3 regions of the Pseudomonas baltica genome follow, and region 3 is predicted to be linked to each of the others. Evidence: riboswitches for the same ligand, from Rfam matches in the RefSeq annotation. Region 3 holds a riboswitch; each other region holds the start of a gene.
The links. Region 3 has a riboswitch for cobalamin ahead of REH34_RS28620 (CbtB-domain containing protein). Riboswitches for the same ligand answer to the same signal wherever they lie in the genome.
Positions count from the first base shown of each region.

Region 1: linked by a shared signal. The riboswitch ahead of REH34_RS01705 (ABC transporter substrate-binding protein) and the one ahead of REH34_RS28620 (CbtB-domain containing protein) in region 3 are both predicted to bind cobalamin.
Region 2: linked by a shared signal. The riboswitch ahead of cobO (cob(I)yrinic acid a,c-diamide adenosyltransferase) and the one ahead of REH34_RS28620 (CbtB-domain containing protein) in region 3 are both predicted to bind cobalamin.

Region 1 covers NZ_CP134771.1:356,271-363,369, reverse strand. The annotation lists gene REH34_RS01720 (membrane-bound PQQ-dependent dehydrogenase, glucose/quinate/shikimate family) at 1-226, opposite strand, end outside; gene REH34_RS01715 (ABC transporter ATP-binding protein) at 342-1,124, opposite strand; gene REH34_RS01710 (iron ABC transporter permease) at 1,121-2,158, opposite strand; gene REH34_RS01705 (ABC transporter substrate-binding protein) at 2,155-3,180, opposite strand; cobalamin riboswitch at 3,221-3,418, opposite strand; gene REH34_RS01700 (alanine/glycine:cation symporter family protein) at 3,735-5,177, opposite strand; gene REH34_RS01695 (helix-turn-helix transcriptional regulator) at 5,352-6,170, shown strand; gene REH34_RS01690 (cysteine hydrolase family protein) at 6,382-6,912, shown strand; gene REH34_RS01685 (amino acid permease) at 7,076-7,099, opposite strand, start outside.
Region 2 covers NZ_CP134771.1:1,506,506-1,513,604, forward strand. The annotation lists gene cobD (threonine-phosphate decarboxylase CobD) at 1-994, opposite strand, end outside; gene cbiB (adenosylcobinamide-phosphate synthase CbiB) at 987-1,895, opposite strand; gene bluB (5,6-dimethylbenzimidazole synthase) at 1,892-2,542, opposite strand; gene REH34_RS06595 (cobyrinate a,c-diamide synthase) at 2,660-3,964, opposite strand; gene cobO (cob(I)yrinic acid a,c-diamide adenosyltransferase) at 3,961-4,572, opposite strand; cobalamin riboswitch at 4,705-4,931, opposite strand; gene REH34_RS06605 (sorbosone dehydrogenase family protein) at 5,199-6,515, shown strand; gene REH34_RS06610 (4-oxalomesaconate tautomerase) at 6,593-7,099, opposite strand, start outside.
Region 3 covers NZ_CP134771.1:6,285,205-6,292,303, forward strand. The annotation lists gene nfuA (Fe-S biogenesis protein NfuA) at 1-272, shown strand, start outside; gene cobM (precorrin-4 C(11)-methyltransferase) at 391-1,137, opposite strand; gene REH34_RS28610 (cobalamin biosynthesis protein) at 1,198-1,599, opposite strand; gene REH34_RS28615 (CbtA family protein) at 1,599-2,282, opposite strand; gene REH34_RS28620 (CbtB-domain containing protein) at 2,291-2,485, opposite strand; cobalamin riboswitch at 2,580-2,824, opposite strand; cobalamin riboswitch at 2,926-3,144, shown strand; gene cobW (cobalamin biosynthesis protein CobW) at 3,240-4,304, shown strand; gene cobN (cobaltochelatase subunit CobN) at 4,308-7,099, shown strand, end outside.

The DNA.
Region 1 (7,099 bases), 700 kb from region 3:
TATACGCGACGCCGAAGAGCGCCACCCCTGCCGTTTTTGCCCGCACCAGTTTCGCGGCGGACAACAACAGGACCACGCCGCAAACGACGAAATAGGCGCTGCCGTGCAGCGCAAGCAATCGATAGCCGAACAGGCTCATGAACAGCCCGGCAGCACCGATCGACAGGCTCAGCAGCACGAGCCACAGTCGCATTGGTAACGACAGCGGCGTCTGGGGAATTGGCATGAGGAGGGATCTGGCCGAATGATAAATCGTAGTCACATCGACCCTGGCTGGAGCGTTTGGGTTCCAATTGATTAGGTTATGCCGGCGCAGACTGCATGAAAATCAAGCGCGCAGGTTAGTCAACCGGTCGAAAGCGCAACAGCCGCGCGCCATCTTCAGGATCGACCAGATAATGCGCATGCACGCCGAACGTCTTTAACAACAACTCCGGCACCAGGACCTCTTCGGGTGCACCGAGGGCAATCAAGCGACCCTTGTCCAACACCGCCACGCGGTCGCAAGTGAGTGCCTGGTTGAGGTCGTGCAGGGCGATCACCGTGGTCACTGGCAGGCGCTGGACCAGTCCCAGGATCGACAGTTGATGCTGGATGTCGAGGTGATTGGTGGGCTCGTCCAACAGCAGGATTTGCGGCTGCTGGGCCATGGCGCGGCCAATCTGCGCCCGTTGCCGCTCGCCGCCCGACAAACTGTGCCAGCGGCGCTTGCTCAGGTGCATGAGGTCCACGGCTTGCAAGGCTTGCTGGACATGCCGATCGTCCTCCGTCGACCACGGCGCCAAGGCGCTCAGCCATGGCGTACGGCCCAATTCCACCGCATCGCGCACGCTGATGGCGTCGAGTGTCTCGCTGTGCTGTTCGACCACGGCGATGCGCTGAGCGATATCGCGCCGCAGGTAGTCGGTCAACGGCTGGCCGAACAGGCGCACCTCGCCGGCAGACGCTGCGAGCACGCCGCATAGCAGCTTGATCAGGGTCGATTTGCCCGAGCCGTTGGGGCCGACCAGCGCCAGGGATTCACCCGCGTGCACCTGCAGATCGACTCCCTCAAGGATCGTCGCGCCTTGGTGGCGCCAGCCCAGTTGCGTACAGGCCAGTACTGGTGTGGGATGAATACTCATGGGCGTCTGGCCTTGATCAGGATGAGCGCGAACGCCGGCGCGCCGACCAGCGCGGTAATCACCCCGATGGGCAGCACCTGGCCGCTGATGAGGGTGCGCGAGATGACGTCAGCGGCAATCAGGAACACCGCCCCGGCCAAGGCGCTGGCCGGCAGCAGGCGTGCATGGCGCAGGCCCACCAGCAAACGCATGGCATGGGGGATGACCAGGCCGACGAAACCGATGGAGCCGACCAGCGACACCAGCACGGCGGTCATCAGTGCGGTGCTGCCGATCAGCACGTATTGCACCGGGCGCACGGCGACACCCAAGGCCGCTGCCGAGTCGCTACCAAAGGTGAAGGCATCCAGCGCGCGCCGGTGCCACAGGCATACCGACAAGCCCAGCAACACCACCGGCACCGCCAGGGTCACCGCCGGCCAGCGCACGCCGCTGAGGTTGCCCAGCAGCCAGAACATGATGCCCCGGGCCTGCTCGGCGTTGGCCGATTTGGTGATCAGGAAGGCCGTGAGGGCGTTGAACAGCTGCGAGCCGGCGATACCCGCGAGGATGATCTGCCCGCGGGCACCCGCCGCGTTGCCTGCGCGTGCCAGCAACACCACCAGCACGAAGGCGAGCACCGCGCCGCTGAACGCGCCCATCGACAACGAGATGGCGCCGCCACCGATGCCGATCAACGCCACCAGCACCGCACCCGTCGAGGCCCCCGCGGAAATCCCCAGCAGATACGGCTCGGCCAACGCGTTGCGCAACAGCGCCTGCAGCACCACGCCGCACGTCGCCAGACCCGCGCCGCAGGCCGCCGCCACCAGCGCGCGCGGCAGGCGGTAGTTCCAGATGATGCCTTGATCGATCGCATCCAGCGGATAGTTGCCCAGGCCCAGCTGGTTGGCCAATGTCTGCAGCACCACGCTGGGCGCCAACGGCGTTTCACCGATCGCCACACCGGCCAGCAAGGCCAGCGCCAGCAGCGGCAGCACCCAGCTCAGGCGCAGCAGCAGTTGGCGCAAGGCGACAGCGAGGCTGCGGGTCATTTCGGCAGCTTGAAGTGGTCGATTGCATCGGCGAGGCCATCGATGCCATCGAACATGCGCACCGTGGCTTCCATCGACTGCGCGTCAAGGATCACGATGCGGCCGTGCTTGACCGCCTCCATGTTGCGCGCCACCGGATCGTTCTTGAGGAATTCGAGCTTCTTCAGGTAGTCATCCGCCGGGAAGCGGCGCCGATCCATTCGCGCAATCACCAGCACCGTGGGATTGGCCTTGGCGATGCTCTCCCAGCCGACGGTGGGCCATTCTTCATCCGACTGCACCACGTTGTGCAGGCCGAGGGTCGTCGCCATGAAATCCGGCACGCCTTTGCGCCCGGCCATATACGGGTCGCTGGCCAGGTCCGGGCTGGAGAACCAGAACGCCACGGTGGCGTTGTTCAGCTGTTTGGCCGCGACCTTGGCCTGCGCCGCCGCCAGCCGCGCCGCCAATTCGGCGTTGAGCTGAGTGCTGCGGTCACTGACGTCGAAAATCGTCGCCAACTGGGTGATGGTCTTGTACAGGCTGTCGATACTGAACGGGCGCAAGCGGGTGCCGTCGGCGCCGACCAGATTGTCTTTGCCTTCGCAATCGGTGGGCATCACGTAGGCGGGGATGTGCAGGTCGTTGAACTGCTCGCGGGTGGCCACTGCGCCCTGCGGGCCGACCGACCATTCGAACTGCACCGCCACCAGGTCCGGGCGCTTGTTGATCACTGCCTCGAAGCTCGGTTGATTGTCGGCCAGGCGGGGCACCTTGGCGTCGATGCTCTGGTACGCCGGCAGTACCGGGTTGAACCACAGCGAAGTGCCGACCAGGCGCTCGCCAAGGCCTAACGCGTAGAGAATCTCGGTGGTCGACTGGCCGATGGTCACGGCTTGGCGCGGCGCCTGTACGAAGGTCAGCGGGGTGCCGCAGTTGTCCACGGTCAGCGGGTAATGGGTGGCTGCGGCAGACGCCGGACTACAGGTGATCAGGCCGGCCAACAGGCCGTTCAACATAAGGGCTGGACGAATCAATGACATGAAAAATGCTCGCTACGAACTCCGGACACCCCGCCGGTGGGTACTCGATACTGCGGCCGGCAGGTCTCCTGACTGGCGTGTCATGGCTGCATTCCAGCCTTCCCGGGAGGGCCCAGTGGCGGTACACGGAATGCGGCTCGACGCCTACAGTTGCGGGGGCAGTTCCGTTTCACGGCGGGTGGGCGCGTGACGGATTCCCTATTAATCCTGTGAAGGAACCAGCGGGGGTATGGTACGTGATTGTTTTTGCGGGAGGAAATGCTGATCTGCGTCGCGAAGGACGTGAGGTGCAGGTCGTTTGCTCGGGTTTGTTTCCAGGCGCCTGGAACGCTGCGCAGCCTCATTGGCACGCGTCTATTCCGGTGGATCGGGTAATTGATAGATCCTTACGCGTACGTCCAATCGTTGAGTAGCAAAAAAACAGGTTTTTGGATGTGGGACGATTCCGAAATCTGCGGGAATTAATCCTACGCAGCTCTGTAGCGGTGGATCTGGAGCGGTTTTTCCTCCACAAAAAAGCCCCTCGCAAGGGGCTTTTCGTTCTACTGCGTCAATCAGCGTTGCGCTTGTGCCAACTCGGCGGCGTAGTCGCCTCCAGCAACTTTCTGAGGCTCTACCGGCCAGGCTTTTTCATCGATGTCCAGATCCTGAAACTTGGCCGCATCGAATACCGGTTGCTTGACCCCGGCACGACGCTGTTCATCGTAGTCACGCATCACCCGCAGGCCGACCTTGAACAGCAAAAACAGCGCGGTCAGGTTGACGAACGCCAGGCCGGTCATGGTGATGTCGGCGAAGGCGAAGACGGTGGACAGGTCCTGGGTCGAGCCCCAGACGATCAGTACCATCACCAGTGCGCGGTAGCCCAGCAGCACGAAGCGATTGCGGCTGAGGAACTGCAGGCTGTTCTCGCCCAGGTAGTAGTTGTAGAGGATGCAGGTGAACACGAACAGCGACAGCGCGATGCTGACGAAGGTGCGCCCCCAGTCACCGACCACCGCCGCCAGGGAGTTCTGGGTCAGGGCAATGCCGTCGCCTTCGAAACCAGGGGTGTAGAAGCCCGAGAGCAGGATCAGCAGCGCGGTGCAGGTGCAGATCACGAAGGTGTCGAGGAACACGCTGAACGCCTGTACTACGCCTTGAGCGGCCGGGTGGCGCACGGAGGCGACAGCGGCGACGTTAGGGGCGCTGCCAAGGCCTGCTTCGTTGGCGAATACGCCGCGCTTGACGCCCATGACGATGGCGCTGCCAAGCAGGCCGGCGAAGGCCGGGTCGAGGCCAAACGCGCTCTTGACGATGGTGGCGAGCATGGCCGGCACGTGGTCGATCTGGGTGAAGATCACGTACAGGGTCACGCCGATGTAGGCCAGCGTCTTGATCGGTACCAACAAATCGGAGACTGAGGCGATGCGCTTGATACCGCCCAGGAACACCACGCCCAGCAACACGGCGAGGATGATGCCGGTGTAATGCGGGTCGTAGCCGAAGGCATTCTGCAGCGAGTGGGTCACGGTGAACGACTGCAGGCCCATGAAGGCGAAGCCGTAGGTGACCAGCAGCAGGATCGAGAACACGATCGCCATCCAGCGCAGATTCAGGCCGTGCAGGATGTAATAGGCCGGGCCGCCGCGGTACATGCCTTCGCCTTCGCTGCGCTTGTAGACCTGGGCCAGGGTGCACTCGAAGAAGCTGCTCGCCATGCCGACCAGGGCCGTGACCCACATCCAGAACACCGCACCTGGGCCGCCCAGGGTCACGGCGATGCCGACACCGGCGATGTTACCGGCGCCGACGCGCCCGGCGAGGCTCAGCATCAAGGCCTGGAAGGAGCTCAGTTGGCCACCCTGACCACGGATAGACTCTTTGAAAACACTGAACATGTGCACGAAATGGCGGAATTGCACGAATCGTGAACGCAGGGTGAAGTAGCTCCCCAGTCCGACGATCAGCACGATAAGGACTTTCCCGGAAAGGAAATCATTGATCATTTCAAGCATGTTAGGTGCTCCCTCTTGTTGTTTTGACCTGTAAAGACAAGCGCAACGGACGCGTCACCGCGAAAGGGGGGCATGATTGGCTGATACATACTCTGTGACAATTTCGCGGGTTGCTCCGATTTGGTGCGACTTGATGCTATTATGGCGTCTGTCGCACCAATTCAAAGCTGGGTCATGAGTCAACATTTCAGTACCAATCTAAAACTTGCCTGCAGCCACTACCGCTCTATCTCGGAAGTCTGTCGGCTGCTGGTGATCAACCGCGCGCAGTTCAACAAGTACCTTAGCGGGCAAAGCCAGCCAACGGCCTACAACCTCAAGCGCATCGGCGACTTTTTCGGGGTCGAGGATTACGAGCTTGGTTTGCCGCCCGAGCAATTCGCGCGTTTGATCGGTGCCCGCGCATCCTCCGCGCCGACGCCAGCACCGCAGGACCCGTTGCTGGCTATGCTGGCGCCGCTGCGGGAAAAGGCCGCAGATCTGTCGCGCTACTGCGGCTATTATTTCGAGTACTCCAACTGCATGTCGGTGCCGGGCACCATCCTGGTGTCCCTGGTGCATCTGCGTGAGGAGCAGGGCACGTTTCTGTTCGAGCGCCAGGAGCGTCAGGAGCGTTCCAGCACCAGCGATCCCCACGCCGACGACTGGGTGCGCTGCCGCTACCTGGGGGCCGCGTTCGCGTTGCAGGATCGGCTGTTTCTGGTGGATTTCGAATCGTTGACGGTCAACGAGATGAGCCAGACCATCCTTATCCCCAGCTTCAAGAGCCGCATTACGCGCCTCAACGGTCTTAAAACCGGGGTGTCCAGTGGCGACCGGCGCAACCCGGCCTGCACCCGTGTGGTGTGGGAGTTTCTGGGGCTGGAGATCAACCGCATCAACGCCTATCGTCAGGTGCGGCTTTATCATCCAGATGATGCGCTGATCGACGATGACGTGCGCAGGCGCTTGCAGGCCATTCCCAATGTGCACGGTTTGTACGAAGTCGAATGACGGTTGCGGGTTGACACTCTATTGCCAGCAAGGGCAGCATTGCCCCATGAACACGCACAAACTCGACCTCACGACCACCACCACGACCGCCTCTGGCGGCCCGTTGGTGTGTACCTGAGTCGAATCGGTATGCAACAAAGGCCCCGCCAGCAAACACTGGACGGGGCCTTTTGTTTTCTCCGTCCAGGCTGGCCAACGATGGAGAAGGACGATGAAAAAAGCTCTGCTGGTGATCGACATGCAAGTCGGTTTGTTTCATGGACCGCAAGCGCCTTTCGAGGGGGAGCGGGTGCTGGCCAATATCAATGCGCTGATCGTGGCAGCCCGAGCTGCCGGAGCGCCTGTGGTTGTGGTTCGCCACACCGGCCCCGAAGGCTCGCCAATCGCGGCCGGCAGTGCGCTATGGCAAGTGGTGCCGGAGCTCGGGGTTGATGTTCATCAGGATCATTTTGTCGACAAGACTCGACCTAGCTGCTTCTTCAACACCGGGCTGGCCGAATGGCTTGATGACGCGGGGGTAGGGGAGTTGGTGATCTGCGGGATGAAGACTGATTATTGCATCGACAGCACTGCCCGTCTGGCCGGGGACCTGGGCTTCAAGGCGGTGCTGGTGGCGGATGCCCATACCACGATGGACAGTCCGGTGTTGGACGCTGCGGCGATCATCGCGCATCACAATCAGGTATTGGCAGGGCCGTTCGTGAAATTGCTGTCGACTGCCGAGGTGAGCTTCCAGGGCTGATCCCGCCTGGTGGTTTGCTGCAGCCAGTGCTGGCCTCTTCGCGAGCAAGCTTTGCTCCTACGGGTGTACGACGCCATTCCAGTCGACTCTGTGGGAGCAAGGTTGCGCGTTCGGCGGCGAAAGCGATTGCCGCAACGCCACCGCCAGCCAGTCAAGCTGCTGGTTAACGCCCCGCGCGACGCAGCTT
Region 2 (7,099 bases), 1.9 Mb from region 3:
AAACGACCTCCGTCTGACGATAGGCCGTGAGCGCCGCCTCCAGCCGCTGCCAGTCGGCCTCGACCGCTGGCAGGCCGAAGCGCAGGCTGCTGTTGTGCGCGAACAGCCGCACGAGGATGCTGCGTTCGGCCAGAAAGTCGTGCAGCGGCGCCGCGTGCTCGGTGATCAGCCACTGGAACAGCGCGCAGCCGCCCTGGGGTTGCAAGCCGGCATCGCTCAACAGCCGCACCAGGCGCTCGCTGGCCAGTGCGCAACGAGCCCGTTGCACCGCCTGGGTGGTGCGATCTTCAAGGCACGCCAGGCCCACGGCGCGGATCGGCCCGCCAACAGCCCAGGGCCCGACCTGCTCGGCCAGCAGACGCAGGAGTTTGCTCTCGGCCAGCGCAAAGCCCAGCCGTGCACCGGCCAGGCCGAAAAACTTGCCGAACGAGCGCAGCACGATGAGGCCTGGACGACTGGTGTAACGGCTGATACTGAAAGCGGCCGTAGGGTCCATGAAAGCTTCGTCGACCACCAGCCAGCCACCGCGCTGGCTCAAGCGCTGGTGCCATTCCAGCAGGCGCTCGGGGGGCACCAGGCGGCCGGTGGGATTGTTGGGATTGACCAGCACCAGCACATCGAGGCCGTCGAGGTAATAGTCGACTTCGGCCTCGCGGATCTCGCGCACCAGGTGCCCGCCGCGTCGCCAGGCCTCGGCGTGCTCGGCGTAACAAGGCGACAGCACACCGACCTTGCCGACCTTGCGCAGGCGCGGCAGCAACTGGATGGCCGCTTGCGAGCCGGGCACCGGCAGCACCTGCGGCGCGTCGTAATAGGCGCAGGCCGCCGCCTCGAGGCCGTCATCGGTCTCGGGCAGCCGCGCCCAGGCGTGCATATCTATCGTCGGCACGGTAAACGGCCAAGGGGCGATGCCGGTAGACAGGTCCAGCCAGTGCTCTTGCGCAACACCGTATTGCCGGGCGGCGGCGCGCAGGCGCCCTCCATGTTCAAGCATGCACATAGTCTCCCACGCAGAGCAGCAGTAACCACAGCCAGACGCCCCGTTGCACCAGAGCCCAGCCGCGGTCGATGGACCCGGCATCGGCCGCCGGGCCTGCGCCGAGTATGGCGCGTTCGTGCAGTTCACCGTGATAGATCGCCGGGCCACCGAGTTCGACGCCCAGCGCGCCGGCACCCGCAGCCATCACCGGCCCGGCGTTCGGGCTGTCCCAGTGTGGTGCCTGACTGCGCCAGCACCGCCAGGCCAGGCGGGACTTGCCGAGCAGGGTGTAGGTCAACGCCACCAATCGTGCCGGAATGTAGTTGAGCACATCATCGATGCGCGCCGCCGCCCAGCCAAAGCGCTCGAAGCGTTCGTTGCGATAGCCCCACATGGCGTCGAGGGTATTGCTCAAGCGGTACAGCACCACGCCGGGCACCCCGGCCACCACGAACCAGAAGATGGCCGCGAACACCGCGTCGCTGCCGTTTTCCAGCACCGACTCGGTCGCCGCACGGGCAACCGCGCTGGCGTCGAGTTCGTCGGTCTGGCGGCTGACCAGATAGCCCACACGGCGCCGCGCCTCAGGCAGATCATCGCTGCGCAGCGCCTGAGCCACAGGAGCAACGTGCTCGCCCAGGCTGCGCAGCCCGAGGGCGCAGTACAGCGCCAGCACGGCGACCCCTTCGCCGATCCAGGGCAGACTCGACAGCCAACTGGCGATCAGCGTGATCGGCACCACCGCCAGCACCCAGGCAGTCACACCGTGACTGCGCCAACCGCGCCCGCCACTGTTGAAGCGCCGCTCCAGGCGATTGGCCAGATTACCGAAGGCCACCAGCGGGTGCGCCCGCCGCGGCTCGCCGAGCAAGGCATCGAGGGCCACGCCCGCGACGGTCAACAGGGCAATGCTCATGACGTGTGTCCCCACTGGTTCTCGAACAGCATCTCGCTCAACGGTTGTTCGCTGCGCCAGCCTTCCATCACCAGCATCGGTGCCGGATAAAAGCTTTCTACCGGACCCAGGCAGAGTACCGCCAGCGGCTTGGCACCCGCGGGCAAGTGCAACAGATCGGCCAGCGCCTGGGGTTCGAACACCGAGACCCAGCCCATGCCCAGGCCTTCGACGCGCGCCGCCAGCCACAGGTTCTGGATAGCGCAGGACAACGACGCGAGGTCCATTTCCGGCAAGGTCCGGCGCCCGAACACATGGGCGTCGCGGCCATCCATCAAGGCGGCGACCAGCACTTCGGCGCACTCGTCGATGCCCTCGACCTTGAGCTTCATGAATTCATCAGAACGCTCGCCGAGGGCTTCGGCAGTGCGCAGGCGTTCAGCCTCCACCAGCGCCTTGATCTGCGTGCGCAGGGCCGGGTCGGTGATACGGATGAAACGCCAAGGCTGCATCAGGCCGACGCTGGGCGCGTGATGGGCAGCCGCCAGCACCCGCGCCAGCAGCTCGGGAGCCACCTGGCCACCGGCGAAATGGCGCATGTCGCGGCGCTCGGCGATGGCGCGGTAGACCGCTGCGCGCTCGGCGTCGGAGAAGGCGTTATCAGTCATGTTGTCTCAGTAAACCTGTAGCGAGGGGGCTTGCCCCCGAAAATATTTCGGCAATTGCGGTGCGCTTGATCGGGCCTGTCGGGGCAAGCCCCCTCGCTACAACGGCGATCGAGATCATCAAGCAGATGTCGGCGCGAACAACGCCGCAACAGCCTGCGGGTTCGACGGGAAATAGAAGTGCACGTAAGACGCCGTCATCCGCCCGATTCGATACACCGCTTCGGCGCCGCGCCCGCCATTGGGGCTGATGCCACGGGCGATGGGCTGGCATTCACTGCTGGTCAATGAATGATGATAGGTATGGCCGCGCAGCGCCCCCTCCGGCAGCTCTACCGTTTGCAGCGCAAGCGCCGCCAGGCGTTTTTGCATCACCGCCTCACCGCTCAAGAGCCCCACCAGGGGCGCGCGGACGCCTTCTACATCGGTCAGTGCGTCGAGCAGATAGAGCATGCCGCCACACTCCGCAAGCATGGGCTTGTCGGCCGCATGGTGGGCGCGGATGCCCTTGAGCACGCCATGGTTTTCAGCCAGTGCGAGGTGATGCAGTTCAGGGTAGCCGCCGGGCAGATAGAGGCTGTCGCAGGCGGGCAGTTCGCCGTCGTGGATGGGTGAGAAGAACACCAGCTCGGCGCCCATGGCCCGCAGCAAATCAAGACTGGCGCCGTAGGTAAAGGCGAACGCTTCGTCATGGGCCACCGCAATGCGCACGCCCGCCAGCAGCGGTTCGGCCACCACCAGGGTGGGCGCAGCAAAGCTTACCGGCGGCGGCAGCGCCACTTCGCAACTGCCGCCAAGGGCCTTGGCGGCCGCGTCCAGGCGCGCATCCAGGTCATTCAGCTCGCTGGCCTGCACCAGCCCCAGATGACGGCTGGGCAGCTCGATTGCCAGGTCCCGGGACAACGCACCGTACCAGCGCAGGCCTTCGGTCAGGCTGTTTTCCAGCAGCTGCGCGTGGCGCAAAGTGCCGACCCGATTGGCCAGCACGCCCGCGAACGGCAGATCAGCCTGGTAACGGGCCAGGCCCAGCGCCAGGGCGCCGAACGTCTGGGCCATGGCCGTGCCGTCGATCACCGCCAGCACCGGCACGCCGAAATGCCGCGCCAGATCGGCGCTCGACGGCGTGCCATCGAACAGCCCCATCACGCCTTCGATCAGGATCAGATCAGCCTCGGCGGCAGCTTCCCACAACAGCCGGCGGCTCTCGTCGGCGCCCACCATCCACAGGTCAAGCTGGTACACCGGGGCACCACTGGCGCGTTCGAGGATCATCGGATCGAGAAAATCCGGTCCGCACTTGAATACCCGCACCTTGCGCCCCTGATTGCGATGCAAGCGCGCCAGGGCGGCAGTGACCGTGGTCTTGCCCTGCCCCGAGGCGGGGGCGGCGATCAATACCGCTGGGCATTGACGGGCCTGATTCACAGTTCGACGCCCTTCTGCGCGCCGATACCGGACTGAAACGCGTGCTTGAGCATACCCATTTCAGTGACGGTGTCGCCCAGCTCGATCATCTCCGGCTTGGCACCGCGACCGGTGACGATCACGTGCTGCATGGCCGGGCGCGCTTGCAGGTCGCTGAGCACACGGTCAAGGTCGAGGTAGCCGTGCTTGAGGGCGATGTTCAATTCATCGAGCACCACGAAGTGAATGGCCGGGTCCTGGAGCATCTGCAGGGACACCTCCCAGGCAGCTTCGGCGGCGGCGATATCGCGCTGGCGGTCCTGAGTTTCCCAGGTGAAGCCCTCGCCCATGACGTGGTAGCGCACCTGCTCGGGGAAGCGGCGGAAGAACAATTCTTCCCCGGTGCTGTTGCGGCCCTTGATGAACTGCACCACACCGCATTGCATGCCGTGGCCCATGGCACGGGCCAGCATGCCGAACGCCGAACTGCTCTTGCCTTTGCCATTGCCGGTCAGCACCAGCAGGAGGCCACAGGCGTTGGGCGCGTTGGCGATACGCTCGTCGATCACGGCTTTTTTACGCAGCATGCGCGCGATATGGCGCTCGTCGCGCTCGATGGATTCAGTCATGGCAGCCTCCGCTACTGGTGCACGCAGACGGCATCGACGCACGAACGGTGCCCGCGCCGCCCGTGTCGAGGACAGGGCGCGCGGGCGGCTCGCTGAATATCGTCGATGCCGCTCTCACCCGCGCGACAGTCAATTGAATAAAAGCGTCCAGGCCGGTCTCCGGGCTCATGAGCGGGGCAGTCACACCCAGGCGGCGCGCCTTCCCGAACCCCGAAGGACCAGTGGCGACGTGCGCGGCCTTGACTCATTTACCGTTGCGGGGGCAGCGCCGGAATCGCGAGGCTATGCTCGCTCACCGGCTTCCCTGTTTCACTCGACCCGCCGTGGGGCGGCCGAGCACCTGAAACACGCCGCGAAGGTTAGAGGGTTGGCGGGTAAGCGTCAAATGAAGCCGCTGGGTGGGACGGGGGCATGCGGTGAAGCAATTGGCCCCTTCGCGAGCAAGCTTTGCTCCCTCGGTACACAGTTGCAGCGTCGTACACCTGTGAGCGCCAGGCTTGCCCGCAAAGGGGCCAGTCTGGCGCGCTCACATTCACCGGAACCTACACCGCGATCAATACCTCTACCGCTCAAGCGCAGCATGCACTGCACATAACAAGACCAATGGGAAACACAGGGAACCTGCCATGCACATCACTCGCCTCGCCGCGCTGATCAGTCTCAGCGCCGCCCTCGCCGCCTGCGGCGAAACCTCCAGTTTGCAAGTCAGCGACGGCACCGGCCCCAGGCCTGAACTGCCGCCGCCCAACAAGACCTTGCTGCCCACCGTCAACATCGCCCCAGCCGTCGGCTGGCCCGAAGGCGCCAAACCTGTCGCCGCACCGGGCACCCAGGTGGCGGTGTTCGCCCGCGAATTGCATCACCCACGCTGGTTGTACGTATTGCCCAACGGCGACGTGCTGGTGGCCGAGACCGACGCCCCGCCCAAACCCGACGACAGCAAAGGGATCAAGGGCTGGATCGCCAAGAAGGTCATGAGCCGCGCCGGTTCAGGCGTACCCAGCCCCAACCGCATCACCCTGTTGCGCGACAAGGACGGCGACGGGGTGGCCGAAACCCGCAGTATGTTCCTGAGCAACCTCAACTCGCCGTTCGGCATGGTGCTGGTCGGCGATGACCTGTACGTGGCCGATACCGACCAGTTGCTGCACTTCAAATATGCCCAGGGTGCCAGCTCGATCACCACCCCCGGCGACAAGATCGTCGACCTGCCGGGCGGGACCATCAATCACCACTGGACCAAAAACGTCATTGCCAGCCAGGACGGCAAGAAGCTTTACGTCACCGTCGGCTCCAACAGCAACGTCGCGGAAAACGGCCTGGAGGCCGAGAAAGGCCGCGCGGCGATCTGGGAAGTCGACCCGCTCACCCATCAGCAACGGATTTTCGCCTCCGGCCTGCGCAACCCCAACGGCCTGGCCTGGGAGCCCAGGACCGGTGCCTTGTGGACCGCGGTCAACGAGCGTGACGAGATCGGCAGCGACCTGGTGCCGGACTACATCACCTCGGTCAAGGACGGCGCCTTTTATGGCTGGCCCTTCAGCTATTACGGGCAGCATGTGGACGAGCGCGTGAGCCCGCCGAACCCCGAACTGGTGGCCAAGGCGATTGCCCCCGACTACGCCGTCGGGCCGCACACGGCGTCACTGGGACTGGCGTTTGCCGAGGCCAATGCGTTGCCCGCACCTTTTACCGATGGCGCGTTCATCGGCCAGCATGGCTCGTGGAATCGCAAACCGCACAGCGGCTACAAAGTGCTGTTCGTACCGTTTGCCGACGGCAAGCCGAGCGGGTCGCCGGTGGATCTGTTGACGGGCTTCCTGGATAAGGACGAGAACGCCATGGGCCGGCCGGTGGGCGTGGTGGTCGATCACCGCGGCGGGGTGTTGGTGGCGGACGACGTGGGTAATCGTATCTGGCGGGTGACGGCGGTGAAGCAGTAGGCGAAATGTTGCAGGATCACTCTGTGGTGAGGGGGCTTGCTCCCCCACCACAGAGAATGGCGACTAGCGCGTCAGGGTCATAGACTTCGCAGATCTGCAGGGATACACACAACCCCATCAAACAACAACCGCGTGGTGCGCAGCAGCCCGCACCCGGTGATCACGCCGTTATCGCGGCGGATCTCCACGGTGAACTCGCCACTCGGATGCTCCACCGAGACATTCAGCAGCGCGCCCTCCGGCACCTGCGCCAACCCCTCGGCCACCGACCCCTCGAGCAAACAGGCCGACGCGACGCTCACCGCGCCGAACACACCGATCGAGGCATGGCAGGTGTGTGGAATAAAGGTCCGGCTGCTGATTGCACCGCCGTCCATGGGCGCCGCGATCAGGCTCATCTTCGGCACCGTCCGTGCGCTCACATCGCCCAGATTCATCAACGGCCCGGCCTGTAACCGAATCGACTCCAGACGCGCTTTCAAGCCCTCATCGGCATTCAAGTCGGCGCGGCTTTCACGGCCCGTAAGCCCCAAGTCCGCGGCCCGCAACAGCACCACCGGCATGCCGTTATCGATACAGGTGAC
Region 3 (7,099 bases):
ACGAAGACAGCCCCGTCAACGAGCGCATCAACTATTACCTGCAAACCGAGATCAACCCTGGGCTCGCGAGCCACGGTGGTCAGGTCAGCCTGATCGAAGTGGTCGAGGACGGTATCGCGGTATTGCAGTTCGGCGGTGGTTGCCAAGGCTGCGGTCAGGCTGACGTCACGTTGAAAGAAGGCATCGAGCGCACCTTGCTCGAGCGTATCCCGCAGCTCAAGGGTGTGCGCGACGTGACCGACCATACGCAGAAAGAAAACGCCTACTACTGATAGCGTTGGCTGCGTAACCTGAAAAAACGGCACCCGTGTGCCGTTTTTTTATGGGTGAAGAGCTGGGTCGTGGGTTGCGGCACATGGCCGCTTCTCGGGCGATCAACGCCGGTCCTGTTCAATCGCGATACAAGTGAGCATGCCCCGCTCGGTACAACGCGGACTCGCTGAACACGTCATTCCCCAGCACACGACCGACCAGAATCAATGCAGTGCGTCTGAAGCCCTTGCTCACAACCTTCGCCTCGATATCGGCCAGCGTGCCCATCACCCAATCCTGATCCGGCCAGCTGGCGCGATGAACCACCGCTATCGGGCAATCATCGCCATAGTGGGGGCGCAGTTCGTCAAGGATCTTTGCCAGGTGCTGGATGCCGAGATGGATGGCCATGGTTGAACGGTGCTGTGCCAGGCTCGCGAGATCTTCGCCCAGCGGCATGGGGGATTTGTCGGCGTAGCGGGTGAGGATCAGTGTTTGCGAAATATCCGGCAGGGTCAGCTCGGCGCCCAGCAGCGCTGCACAGGCGGCGGTAGCAGTCACACCGGGGATAATCTCCCAGGCAATGCCCAGTGCTCGCAGTTGGCGAATCTGTTCGCCGATCGCGCCATACAGGCTCGGATCCCCCGAGTGCACGCGGGCGACGTCTTGGCCTTGGCTATCGGCTTCGCGCATCGCCTCGATGATCTGCTCCAGATGCATCTCGGCGCTGTTGAGTACTCGATGTGCGCTGTGACCCGCGAGTACCGCAGCAGGTACCAGAGAACCGGCATAGATGATCACCGGACATCGGCGGATCAGGCGCTGGCCTTTGACGGTGATGAGATCTGGATCGCCGGGACCGGCACCAATGAAAAAAACGGTCATGAGAGGCCCGAAGTTGAAAAGGATTCACGTGGGGAAGGTGTCGCCTCGCCATGATACCCGCTATCCAGTACTGACTCCCACCAGTGCCAGAGTGGCCTCGGCTGTCCGTTGACGGTTGACCAGCAGCTGCGGGCGCGACTCCCCAAGCTCTTCGGCCAGCGCCAGCGCGCAGCTTTCCGCTACGCCATAACAGCCGGTATGGGCAAAGGATGTCGGCGAGCGGTGGCTCAGCTGCGAGTCATAAGCCAGCAGTTCGGTGGCGCTGAAGGTGTAGAAGGGCACGCGCAATCGCGCCGCCAATTGCACCAGCCCTGGCTCGTCGGCCTTGCGGTCGAGGCTGGCGATGCCGGCGAGTTGGCCGCGATCCAGATCATTGGTGCGCAGGGCCTGATCGAGCAGGGTGGCCAGAATGTCGAGCGGGCAGCCGCTGCGACAACCGAAGCCGGCCACCAACTGGCTCATCAGGCTGCCTCCTTGCGGCGAAACAGCCAAGCGCTGATCAGGCCCAAGGCCAGCCAGAATGCGGCGTTGGTCAGTTGCGAGGCCCACTTGAACTGGCTTTCCAGCGCCTCGGGCGCCAGGCTGGCATGCACCTCGGGCTGTGGTGCACCAACCCAGTGCGGAATCACCAGGATGACGGCGCCGGCCAGTTTCAGCAGCCAACTGCGGCCGAACACGATCAACGCCAAGGCAACAGCGGTAGAGGCTGCAGTGCCAGCCCACCAGATCTGCCGTTGGCTCAGATCGGCCGCCGCCGTGCCAGGCAGCTCTGGTGGCAGGCCCAGGGTTGGCGCCAGGCAAAATACAGCGTAGCCCGCCAACCCCCACAGCAATCCCTCGCGGGTGCGGCCCGGGGCTCGCAAGGTATAGAGCCCGGCCAGCATCAAGGCAAAACCGACCGCCACCACCAGGTTGCCGCCGGTAGTGGACAGCACGCGCTGCCAGCCGTCTTCCGGCTCCCAGGCCTCAGCGTCATGTTCGTGGGCGGCCATGGCCTCATTGTGTTCATGCACGGCGGCGGGCGCTTTCTCGTAGGTTTCGGCCTGCTGAATCAGCGGCGCCACCCAAAAGCTTTGCAGCAAGGTCAGCAGCAGGGCGCCCAACAGCCCGGTGAAGCCCGCGGTTTGCGCGATACGCTTGATCATCGAAAACCTCAGTGGCAGGGGAAGGCGGCGCTGTGACGGGTGTCGTGCGCGGCGTTGTGCACGGCTTCGATGTGCGAGAAGCCGGCGAAATACACCAGGCACACCCCTAGTGCAGCGGCGCTGAGCGCGGCTATCAGGCGTTGGCGTTGGGTGATGGCGGCGCTGTCGGCGATGGCGCCGGAGGTGATATTGCGGATTGACATGGCAGCTCCCTCTGAAGGTCAGGGTGCGGGAACGGCGCAGACGGCCTGGCATGGGCGCGCGCAGGCAGCCACAGCGCCCGCCCACCGCAGGTATGTGTCGAAAAACGGATTGGGCCGGTCTCCGGGCTCACGAGGGGCAGATGCCAGGGCACCACGCCAGTCAGCGTCACCTTCCCATACCTTGATGCCGGCACAGTGGATCAGACGCTTCTCTCGCTTACCGTTGCGGGGGCAGCACCGGACTGATCGCGGCTTGCCTGTCATGGACGAAGGCAAGATTCACGACGCACCGGTTTCCCGTTTCACCCTGTGAGGGGCACCCAAACGAACGCGTAGGAGAGCATGGGCGTTGCCAAGAGTCAATCGCATCATTCATGTTGGCAGCCCTCATGGCCCCAGGGAAACCTTGCACCGCCGATTGACCTCGTTCCCCACACTCCGTACCCTTGCTGCACTGAGGTTCTGCCCCTTGCGAGGGTGCAGCTAAGAAGGGAACGCGGTCCAACGCCGCGGCTGCCCCCGCAACTGTAAGCGATGCCCGGTTCGACACTGCCACTGCGCCTGCTGCGGGAAGGCGTCGAGTCACTCCAGCCTGTGCTCTTTTGCCAGTCGCTGGCACATCGCAAGCCAGGAGACCTGCCTCGAACCGTTTCTCTTAACAACCGGGCGGGGTGATCCGGTGGCGAACGCACCGTGGGCTCAGCGCACCGCGGCTCTCGTCCCGTATGCCCGCCACTCCTGCCAAGGGCATCCGATGAAAACACTGGCCAAACTTCCCGTCACCATCGTCACCGGCTTTCTCGGCTCGGGCAAGACCACTTTGCTGCGGCACATGCTCGACAACGCGCAGGGCCGGCGTATTGCCGTGATCGTCAACGAATTCGGCGAGCTGGGCATCGACGGCGACATTCTCAAACAGTGCAGCATCGGCTGCACCGACGAAGAGGCCAGCGGCCGAGTCTACGAGCTGGCCAATGGCTGCCTGTGCTGCACGGTCCAGGAAGAGTTCTTCCCGGTCATGCGCGAGCTGGTGGCACGCCGCGGCGACCTCGACCATATCCTCATCGAAACCAGCGGCCTGGCCTTGCCCAAGCCGTTGGTGCAAGCCTTCCAGTGGCCGGAAATCCGCAATGCCTGCACCGTCGATGCGGTGATTACCGTGGTCGACAGCCCAGCCGTCGCCGCCGGGACTTTCGCGGCTTATCCGGATCAGGTCGACGCCCAGCGCAAACTCGATCCCAACCTTGATCACGAGTCGCCGCTGCATGAGCTGTTCGCCGATCAACTGGCCAGCGCCGACCTGGTGATCCTCAACAAGGCTGACCTGATCGATCCGCAGGCACTGGCTGCCGTGCGCGCCGAAGTCGCCGAAGAGCTGCCTGCCGCGGTCAAGGTCATCGAAGCCAGCAGCGGTCGCGTGCCGTTGGACGTATTGCTGGGGCTGGGTGCCGAGTCCGAGGTGCACATCGATGGGCGCAAGACCCACCATGACCATCACGACGGTGATGACCACGATGATCACGACCACGATGCTTTCGACTCGATCTCCATCGACCTGCCACAAGCCGACGAAAGCCTGCTGCTCGACGCCCTGACGCAACTCGTGGTGCAGCACGGCATCCTGCGTATCAAGGGCTTCGCCGCTGTGCCGAACAAGCCGATGCGCTTGCTGATCCAGGGCGTGGGCACTCGTTTCGACAAGCACTTCGACCGCGCCTGGCGCAGCGACGAAGCGCGTATCACCAAGCTGGTGCTGATCGGCCAGGAGCTCGACGCTGCGGCCCTGGAAGCACAATTGCGCGCTGCGTTGTCCGCCTGACCCATGCACCTGCTCAGAACCCAGCCCGGCGGCTTTGTCCCCGACGACAGCATCGCCGACCTGGGACAGACCCCCGCCGAGCTGGTGATTCTGTGCAGTGGCGACTCCCATCTGGCCATGCTCGCCGAGGTCGCCCAGCAGTTGCCGGACGACTACCCCACGCTGCGCCTGGCCAACCCCATGCAGGTGCAGAATCACGCCTCTGTCGACCTTTACGTCGATCAGGTGCTGCGCCACGCCAAGGTCATCCTGTTGTCGTTGCACGGCGGCATCGGCTATTGGCGCTACGGCGTCGAGCAACTGCTGACGCTCAAGGCCCGCGGCACGCAGCTGATTATGGTGCCGGGTTGCGATAATCCAGACCCAGAGCTGAGCGCCCTGAGCGGCGTGCCGGCGGCGGAGGCCGAGCGGCTTTGGCATTTCCTGCGCCAAGGGGGCGTGGATAACGCCCGCAATCTGTTCAATTGCCTGGCCGATCGCTGGCTGGGCCTGCGCGGTTATAGCTGGCAGGAGCCACAGGCGCTGCCGCGCACCGTTGTCTATCATCCGCAAAAGCCCCAGGCTGACCTGGATTTTTGGCGTCAGCACTGGCTGCGTGAAGCACCGGTGGTGCCTATCCTCTTCTATCGCTCACACCTGCAGTCGGCGAACACGGCATTTATCGATAACTTTTGCCAGGCGTTGCAGGCAGCGGGGCTCAATCCTCTGCCTATCGCGGTGGCCAGCCTAAAGGAGCCGGCGTGCCTGAGCGCCGTCGAAGGCTGGCTTGACGAGGTGCAGGCGGCGGTGATTCTCAACACCACCGGCTTCGCCCAGTCGACCCCTGAAGCGCCCCATATCAGACCGTTCCGGCGCAATATCCCGGTCATCCAGGCCATCTGCGCCCAGGACAACGAACCGGCCTGGACCGCTAGCGCGCAAGGGCTTGGCTCCCGCGACCTGGCCATGCATATCGCCCTGCCAGAACTGGACGGGCGCATCATCAGTCGGCCGATCAGCTTCAAGGACTTGGCCTGGCGCAGCGAGCGCAGTCAGTCCGATGTAGTCTGCTACCGGCCGCACCGCGAGCGCATGGACTTCGTCGCCGAGCTGGCCCGGCGCTGGGCCGAGCTGGCGCGCCTGCCCAACGGGCAAAAACGCGTGGCGTTGATCCTCGCCAATTACCCGACCCGCGACGGCCGTATCGGCAACGGCGTGGGCCTGGATACGCCGGCGGCGGCGCGCAATATCCTGCGCGCCATGGCCGAGCAGGGGTATCCAGTGAGCGATATTCCCGCCGACGGTACCGCACTGATCCATGCGCTGCTGGGCGGCGTGACCAACGACCCGGACGGGCTCGACCAGCGTCCGTGCCATCAAAGCCTCGACATGGATACCTACCTGCAGGCCTTCGCTCGCTTGCCGCAAGCCAATCAGGACGCGGTACGCGCGCGCTGGGGCGAGCCTGACAGCGACCCGATGTGCCGCAACGGGCGGATGATGGTCGCCGGTCTGCGCTTTGGCCTGACCTTCGTCGGTATCCAGCCGGCGCGCGGCTTTCAGGTCGATCACAGCGCGGTCTATCACGACCCGGACCTGGTGCCGCCCCACGGTTACCTGGCGTTCTACTTCTGGCTGCGCCATGCCTATGGCGCCGATGCTCTGATTCACGTTGGCAAGCACGGCAACCTCGAATGGCTGCCGGGCAAGGGCGTGGGCTTGTCCGCCGCCTGCTGGCCGGACGCCCTGCTGGGGCCGATGCCGAATATCTATCCCTTTATCGTCAACGACCCAGGCGAGGGCGCCCAAGCCAAACGCCGCACCCAGGCGGTGATCATCGATCACCTGATGCCGCCGTTGACCCGCGCCGAAAGTTACGGGCCGCTGCGCGATCTGGAACTGCTGGCCGATGAATATTACGAAGCGCAGTTGCTCGATCCGCGGCGGGCGCTGGAGCTACAGCGTGACATTCTCGCACTGGTGCGCGAAGCCCGTCTGGATCAGGAGCTGGCGCTGGATGCCGACGCTGAAGCGGCGGTCTGGCTGCCGCGGCTGGACACGTACCTGTGTGATTTGAAGGAGTCGCAGATTCGCGACGGGCTGCATATCTTTGGCGAGTCGCCTCAAGGTCGCTTGCGCATCGATACCCTGGCGGCGCTGCTGCGCATTCCTCGCGGCGATGGCCGTGACGGTCGTGGCAGTGTGTTACGGGCGTTGGCGAAGGGCTTCGGCCTGGGCTTCGATCCGCTCGATTGTGACCTAGGTGAAGCCTGGCAGGGCGACAAGCCCTTGGCTTTGGCGCAGATCAGCGCCGAGCCCTGGCGCACCCATGGCGATACCCGCGAACGGCTCGAGCTGTTCTCCTTGCAGCTCATAGAGCAGGCGCAGCAGGGCGGTCTCACGCTGCCGGACGATCCTGCCTGGGAGCCGACCCGGTTGATCGTCGACGAGCTGCTCACTCAGGTGGCACCGCGTCTCGACGCCTGCGGCGCGGCAGAGATCACCGGTTTGCTCGATGCCCTTGGCGGCCGTTTCGTGCCGGCGGGTCCAAGCGGCGCGCCAAGTCGCGGGCGCCTTGACGTGCTGCCCACAGGGCGCAATTTCTTTTCGGTGGACGTGCGCAACCTGCCGACCACCACGGCCTGGCGTATCGGCTTCGCCTCGGCCAACCTCATTCTCGAACGGCATTTGCAGGATCACGGCGATCATTTGCGTCAGCTCGGATTATCGGTGTGGGGCACGGCGACCATGCGCACCGGTGGCGACGATATCGCCCAGGCCATGGCGCTGATGGGCGTGCGGCCGGTGTGGGCGAC